Regions from separate parts of the Bacillus sp. LJBS17 genome, predicted to be linked through region 1. Evidence: predicted binding sites of a transcription regulator. Region 1 holds the regulator's gene; the other holds the start of a gene.
The links. Region 1 encodes NrdR, which represses ribonucleotide reductase genes. Its sites were predicted from a motif close to AACACNATATATNGTGTT; they were not measured.
Positions count from the first base shown of each region.

Region 2: nrdI (class Ib ribonucleoside-diphosphate reductase assembly flavoprotein NrdI) is a predicted target of NrdR. The motif match lies at 1,798-1,815, and genes of this name have one in related genera.

Region 1 is NZ_CP079759.1:2,882,420-2,885,746, forward strand. It holds gene dnaB (replicative helicase loading/DNA remodeling protein DnaB) at 1-904, opposite strand, end outside; gene nrdR (transcriptional regulator NrdR) at 1,019-1,477, opposite strand; gene speD (adenosylmethionine decarboxylase) at 1,750-2,130, opposite strand; gene KXZ66_RS14960 (glyceraldehyde-3-phosphate dehydrogenase) at 2,369-3,327, opposite strand, start outside.
Region 2 is NZ_CP079759.1:1,848,052-1,851,378, reverse strand. It holds gene nrdE (class 1b ribonucleoside-diphosphate reductase subunit alpha) at 1-1,403, opposite strand, end outside; gene nrdI (class Ib ribonucleoside-diphosphate reductase assembly flavoprotein NrdI) at 1,363-1,755, opposite strand; gene KXZ66_RS09245 (hypothetical protein) at 1,999-2,229, opposite strand; gene KXZ66_RS09240 (YmzC family protein) at 2,311-2,583, opposite strand; gene hfq (RNA chaperone Hfq) at 2,779-3,000, opposite strand; gene miaA (tRNA (adenosine(37)-N6)-dimethylallyltransferase MiaA) at 3,040-3,327, opposite strand, start outside.

The DNA.
Region 1 (3,327 bases):
CCGGTTTTTCGCCTTCACGCAGATGCATCGGCTGTGTTTTTTCCACCAAATCGGGCAGCTGTCCGTTTCTTTCAATTTGATACCAGTCGCTCGCCGCTTTTCTTAATGCCTCCGTCGTAATGACGTCACGCTCATCAATTGCGCTCATTACAACATTTTGCATTTGCAAAGGGTCAATTCCGTACAGATAAGAAAGCTTTTTGATTGTGTCCCGCACCTGCTGGGTCATCGCTTTTCTCGGTATCATCGTCTCAGAAAGTCCCGCTAAAAACAAATCAAAATCAAATACATCCTCCGTTATGGTGTAGGACGGAGACTGTCCGACAGAAGTATACTCGGACCCCTCGGCAAGTCTTACCGTTTCCTCCATATCGGATGTGAGCTTCCATTCACTCGGCTGCAGCGATTCAAACGCATGATTAAACGGACGCGTAATGTCCTTCGCATCTTCTGAAATGGCCGGGTGCGTAAAAAATTGTTTTAATTGCTGATATTTCGTTTTTCCGACTCTATTATACAGAAAAACATTCAGCATTCCGTCTTCAAAAAATTCATTCGGTCTGAGCGGCGGAAGGAGTTCATATATAAAGAGGCGCTCCTGCCGCTCAGATTCTTTCATATATACTTTCAGCAATCCGATGCCCTCGAGCTTCCCCTGTTCCTGATGGATCGTTTTTAAGTTGGACTGTGTCATCCCCATCAGCTGTCTATGTGTGGACTCTCCGCCCCACAGACGGTTTTGTTCAAGCTCTCCCCACAATGTCATATAAAGAGAGAATGCAACAGGGCCGATTAAGGGCTGGTACAGTTGTGTAATAATTTGTCTGTCAATATCCTGCAGCATCGATCTGCTTTTAACCACATACGGGTCTACAGGCAGTACATCTTTCCAATAGTCAGCCATACATTCTCAAACCTTCCGAATTTGTTTCTACCTTTCATTTTACACCGTTTCTTATATCTATCAAATGCCAATTTTGCACATGAGAAAAGAGCTAGAAGAATCCTCTTAGCTCTTTTAACGCTCTTTCTTTATTAAGTCTTTTAATTCGTCGATAAAGACGTTTATATCTTTAAACTGCCGATAGACGGACGCGAACCGCACATATGCGACTTCGTCAATCTTAGCCAGCCGGTCCATGACCATTTCTCCGACGAGCTCACTCTTCACCTCGGAGCAGCCTTGATTGCGAAGCTCTTTTTCAATATCAAAGCACATGTCTTCAAGCGTTTTGAGTGAAACAGGCCTTTTTTCACATGCTTTTATGAGGCCGCGCAGCATTTTTTCTCTGCTGAATTCCTCACGCACACCTTCTTTTTTCACGACGATGAGCGGGGTTTCCTCCACTTTCTCAAAGGTCGTAAACCGGTAGTGGCAGGATTCGCACTCGCGTCTTCGGCGAATCGACTTTCCGTCATCCACAGGCCGTGAATCAAGGACTCGTGTTCCGTTATGCTGGCATGAAGGACATTTCAATAAAATCAGCTCCCAACTATATCGTTCCCTGCAATGTATTTTCGGCAGCCTCCGCCTTTTAAAAATAGATGTGACAGCATCTGTCGGGAGAGCCGTTGTTAAATTTGTTTCTATAGCATTAGGTGGTTGTGAAAATCTCCTTCTTATTTTACAAAAAAAATGAAAAAAGAAAAAGCTGACACTCTCGTTTCTTTATAAAAATAAAAGGAGCATAAGCTAAAAAGCGCATAATGGCTTTCTAGCTTCAGCTCCCTTTGTGTTCGCAATTTACTTTATAGTACTTTCGCTTGCGCCTGTTTAATTTGCACAGGCCCCATTCCTCTTGGTATTTCAATGTTTTCTCTTGTATCAGCATGTAATGCCTCTGCAATGTAATCAGCAGCGACATTAGGATCTAAGTCTCCACAAGTATAAACATCAATGCTCGCATATCCGTGCTCAGGAAAACTGTGAATCGTTAAGTGTGATTCAGAAATAATCACAACTCCGCTTACGCCTTGCGGTGCAAATTTGTGAAATGCAACCTCGCGCACCTCAGCACCTGATTTTAGAGCAGCATTTACAAACGTTTTTTCAATAAAATCCATGTCATTCAGCTTATCAAAATCGCATCCCCATAGCTCGGAGATAACGTGACGCCCCATTGTTTCCATAGTCATGGACCCCCCTTAACAAGAATTAAAAAGTGAAATTCCAACAACTGGGTCGGCCATTTACCACGGGGGAAAGTTAGTCCGGAGAGGTCCTAACCCTTTAAGTAATTCCGAAACAGTCTCAAGCAAGAAGTTCACGAAAAATAGTATACTGTGTTTAAGTCTAATTTGCAAGGTGCGTTTTTTCAGAAATATGCTGTTAAGGGTTTTTTCTTTAAAATGTGTCCATGACCTTATTTTATACAGCAGACGGATGTTTCATTCGTGCCGCTACATGGCGGATCAGATCAACAACTCTGCAGGAGTAGCCCCATTCGTTGTCATACCACGCCAGCACCTTTACTTTCCTGTCTTCCATTACCATTGTTGTAAGCCCGTCAATGACCGCTGAATGCGGATTCGTATTATAATCAGTCGAAACGAGCGGTTCATCTGAGTAATCAAGTACACCGTACATCGACGTTTTGGCAGCGCGTTTAAATGCCTCGTTTACTTCTTCAGCCGTAACATCCGTTTTCAGATCAACAACGAGATCAACCAATGAGACGTTCGGAACAGGGACACGCAAGGCGAGGCCGTGAAGTTTTCCTTTCAGATGCGGCAGCACAAGCGAAAGCGCCTTTGCCGCTCCTGTTGTCGTCGGAATGATGGATTCACCGCAAGCCCGCGCCCGGCGCAAATCTTTGTGCGGGTTATCAATATTTTTTTGGTCATTCGTATACGCATGAACTGTAGTCATCAGACCGCTCTCAATGCCAAACTCTTCATCCAGCACTTTTACAACAGGCGCAAGGCAATTTGTCGTGCATGACGCATTTGAAATAATGACATGGCGCTCAGCGTCGAATTGGTCCTCATTTACGCCCATCACAATGGTAACGTCTTCATTTTTTCCCGGAGCGGTCAAAATCACTTTTTTTGCGCCTGCTTCTATATGGCCCATCGCTTTATCTTTAGCATTAAACTTCCCTGTTGCTTCGACAACTATGTCAATATCATATTCCCGCCAAGGCAGCTGTTTTGGATCACGGCTGTTTAACAAAAGCACTTTCTTTCCATTTACGATCAGGCTGTCTTCACCAGCCACAACTTCTTTGTCGTATCTGCCGTGAATTGTGTCATACTTTATTAAATGAGCCAGCGTTTCTGCGGAATAGCTGGCGTTAATGGCCACTACTTGAATTTGATCGTCTAACA
Region 2 (3,327 bases), 1.0 Mb from region 1:
AGGTTCATAGCACCGAGGCCGATTGATTTCATCGCTTTGTTTGCCCGTCTTACAGCAGGCGCATTACGGATGTCAGTTGTTTCAGACACGTGTGTTAAAGAGTCTGTCGCAAGCTTGACTGTCTTTTCGATTGATTTATGCTCCATGACATTGAGAATGTTAAGCGAACCCAGGTTGCAGGAAATATCCAGACCGATTTCATCTTCTTCATCATAGTCTGTGTATGAAGAAACTTGAGATGCCTGCAGCACTTCAGAGCAAAGGTTAGAAAATTTGACCTTGGAAATATGGTTATTCGCATGCACTTTATTGACGTTATCTTGGAACATGATGTATGGATAGCCTGATTCAGAACGAAGCATCGCCAATTTTTCAAGCAGTTTCCGCGGGTTGATTTTTTCCTTTTTCACCCGAGGGTTGTCGACAAACTTGTCGTACATTTCGTTCATGTCCATCTCATCCATGTGCTGGCCGTACTCTTTATAAATCGTGTGCGGGTAGAATACATAAGCCGCTTTGTCCTCGCGTGCAAGCTCAACGAACTTATCCGGAATGACAACACCGATAGAAAGCGTTTTGACACGCACATCTTCATCCGCAGAAATCTTTTTCGTATCAAGAAAATCATTGATATCGCGGTGGAAAATGTTTAAATACGCCGCGCCGGATCCTTGTCTTTGTCCCATTTGGTCAGCGTAACGGAACGCGTTATCAAGAAGCTTCATGACGCCTACAACGCCTTTTGTCGCATTCTCAACATCTTTAATGGCTTCACCTTTCGCGCGAAGCTTGGACAGGTTAAGAGAAACCCCGCCGCCAAGCTTAGAAAGCTGCATGGAGATATCGATCGCTCTTGAAATGTCATTTAAAGAATCATTAACTTCGAGCAAGAAGCAGCTCACAAGTTCACCGCGGCGTTTTCTGCCGGCGTTCAAAAATGTCGGTGTGCTCGGCTGATATTCTTGATTGATCATCAGGTTTACATATTCTTTTGCTTTCTCAGTGTCGCCGTTAGCGAAGAACAGCGCAACAATTGAGATCCGGTCCTCATAACGCTCGAGGATTTTTTTCTTGTCATTCGTTTTCAAAGCATAGTCATTATAGAATTTAAACGCACTCATGAAGGAAGGAAAACGAAACTTCTTAGCGTAAGCTGTCTTAAACACTTCTTTAATGTCTTCAAAAGAATAAAGGCTTAAGAATTCCTCTTCGTAGTATTGGTTTTCAACCAAATAATCCAGCTTCTCTTTTAAATCGTGAAAGAAGACTGTGTTTTGATTGATATAATCTACAAAATAGCTATGTACAGCCTCTTTATCCTTGTCAAACTGGAATTTTCCATCTTTTTGGATCATGATTTCGTTATTTAACTGGATCCATTTTGGCACTTGATTTTGTGACAACTCTTTCTACCTCCTGAGTAAACAATTCAACGTCTTTAGATGTGCCGCTGAGTTCAAATTTGTGCAAGATCGGCACCTGATATTGTCTTGAAATGGTATCGGCGCTTTTTGCAAAGTTATCGCCCCATACTTTGTTGCCGCTCGCAGCGACTCCTAATAAGAGATGGGCGTATTTTTCGAGAAATGATTGTGTTGATGCCGGTACCTGGCCGAAGTTTGTCGTGTAGGTGACCAAAACAAACGGAGTGTCCACGTGGTCCATTTCGTCCACCTTGCGTATCTGCTGAAAACTTGTTTTATTCACAAACCGCTGAACATTCCCTGTTTTCGAATCAAATATGATTTGTACCACGTTTTATCACGACCTATCAAAAAATATGAATCTCTCATCACTAACACTATATATAGTATACTACCCTCTAGCAAAAACACAATATATAGATTCGTTTTTATGAAAAATTCATATTTTGATCAAATCAGGCAAATGGGCAGACTCATTAGGGCCCAAAAAAGAGAGCAGAACGAGAATCATCTCTCGTCCTACTCGGGGTGTCGTTTTTTAGCCGATGTTTATCATAACATGAAAAAAAACTGCTTAGTAGTCTAGATTTTTTTTTCTTAAGCTATCACAGCATTTTTCGCTCTCTACTGTTTCTTCTATTTCAACATCCGCGCCGATCTCTTCTAAAACCGCCTTCAAAGCAGTGATAATTGACGCTTCTCTGATTAATTCTTTTCCGTTCACAATGATACTTGTTCCGTATTCATAGCAAGAATCATCTTCGCAAATTTCTTCCCAATGATTCACGATCACTTTATGCTTCATGTTTTCACCCTCTGTTTGATCTGTGTCTGTATTTAGTTTAGCGGCTGGCATCCGCTTTGTAAATTCGAATGCTTGTGAATTTTATTCAAGCTCATCATCCGCGTATTCTTTCTTCAGCTTTACCTCATTGCGGGACTCATTATACTCATAAATTTTGATATAGCCGTCCTCCATAACGCCAAAATGGTTATGTTCAAGTGGAAACGAGGTGGGCTGAGGCGTTTCATAGTCTGAATTGCCGCTGTCTGTTTCAATAATGGTATCTTGATTCCCGCACGCCCCGAACAGTAAAAAGACAGCTATCCATACAAGTGCAATCCTGATTCGTCTCAGTTCTGCTTCACTTTCAAACAAGGTCGATCACTCCCAAATTCATTTTATACATAATATACCATTTCCACTTCCGTATGTTGTTCTCATAAAAAAAGACCGTGCCTTGGCATGGTCAGCTTACACAAAAAGCTTGGAGCAAAAGTGGATGCATGTTAAAAATGGCCGCCGGGAACCCCCGGCAGCCTTTCCTCATGTCTTGACATGGCATTTTTTGATCTATTCGAGTTCAAGCTGGACGTTTTTTTGCGGCGCAAACGTTGAGATCGCATGTTTATATATAAGCTGCTGCTTACCTTCCGATTCCAACAATACGGTAAAGTTATCAAAGCCTTTCACCTGGCCCCGCAACTGAAAGCCGTTCAGCAAAAAAACAGTGACATACGTATTTTCTTTCCGGATTTGATTCAAAAACTGATCCTGAATATTAATCGGTTTCATGTTTCGTCCTCCTTGATTCTCTATATCATACAGTTTCGATTAAAGTTCGAGTTTTCCTGCTATATGTGTGAAAATTTCCTTTTTTTTCAGCTCCATATCAACAGGCGGTGTCATATCGAACCATGTGACCTGCATTTTGTTGCGAAACCACGTCAACTGGCGTTTCGCATACCGCCTCGAGTTCTGCTTTAGCTGTTCGACAGCATCGGAAAGTGTCACAAAACCGTCAAAATATGCATACAGCTCTTTATAGCCTATCGCCTGTATTGATTGACAGTCTCTCACGTTCTTGTCGTATAAGCGTTTCACTTCCGGAAGAAGGCCTGA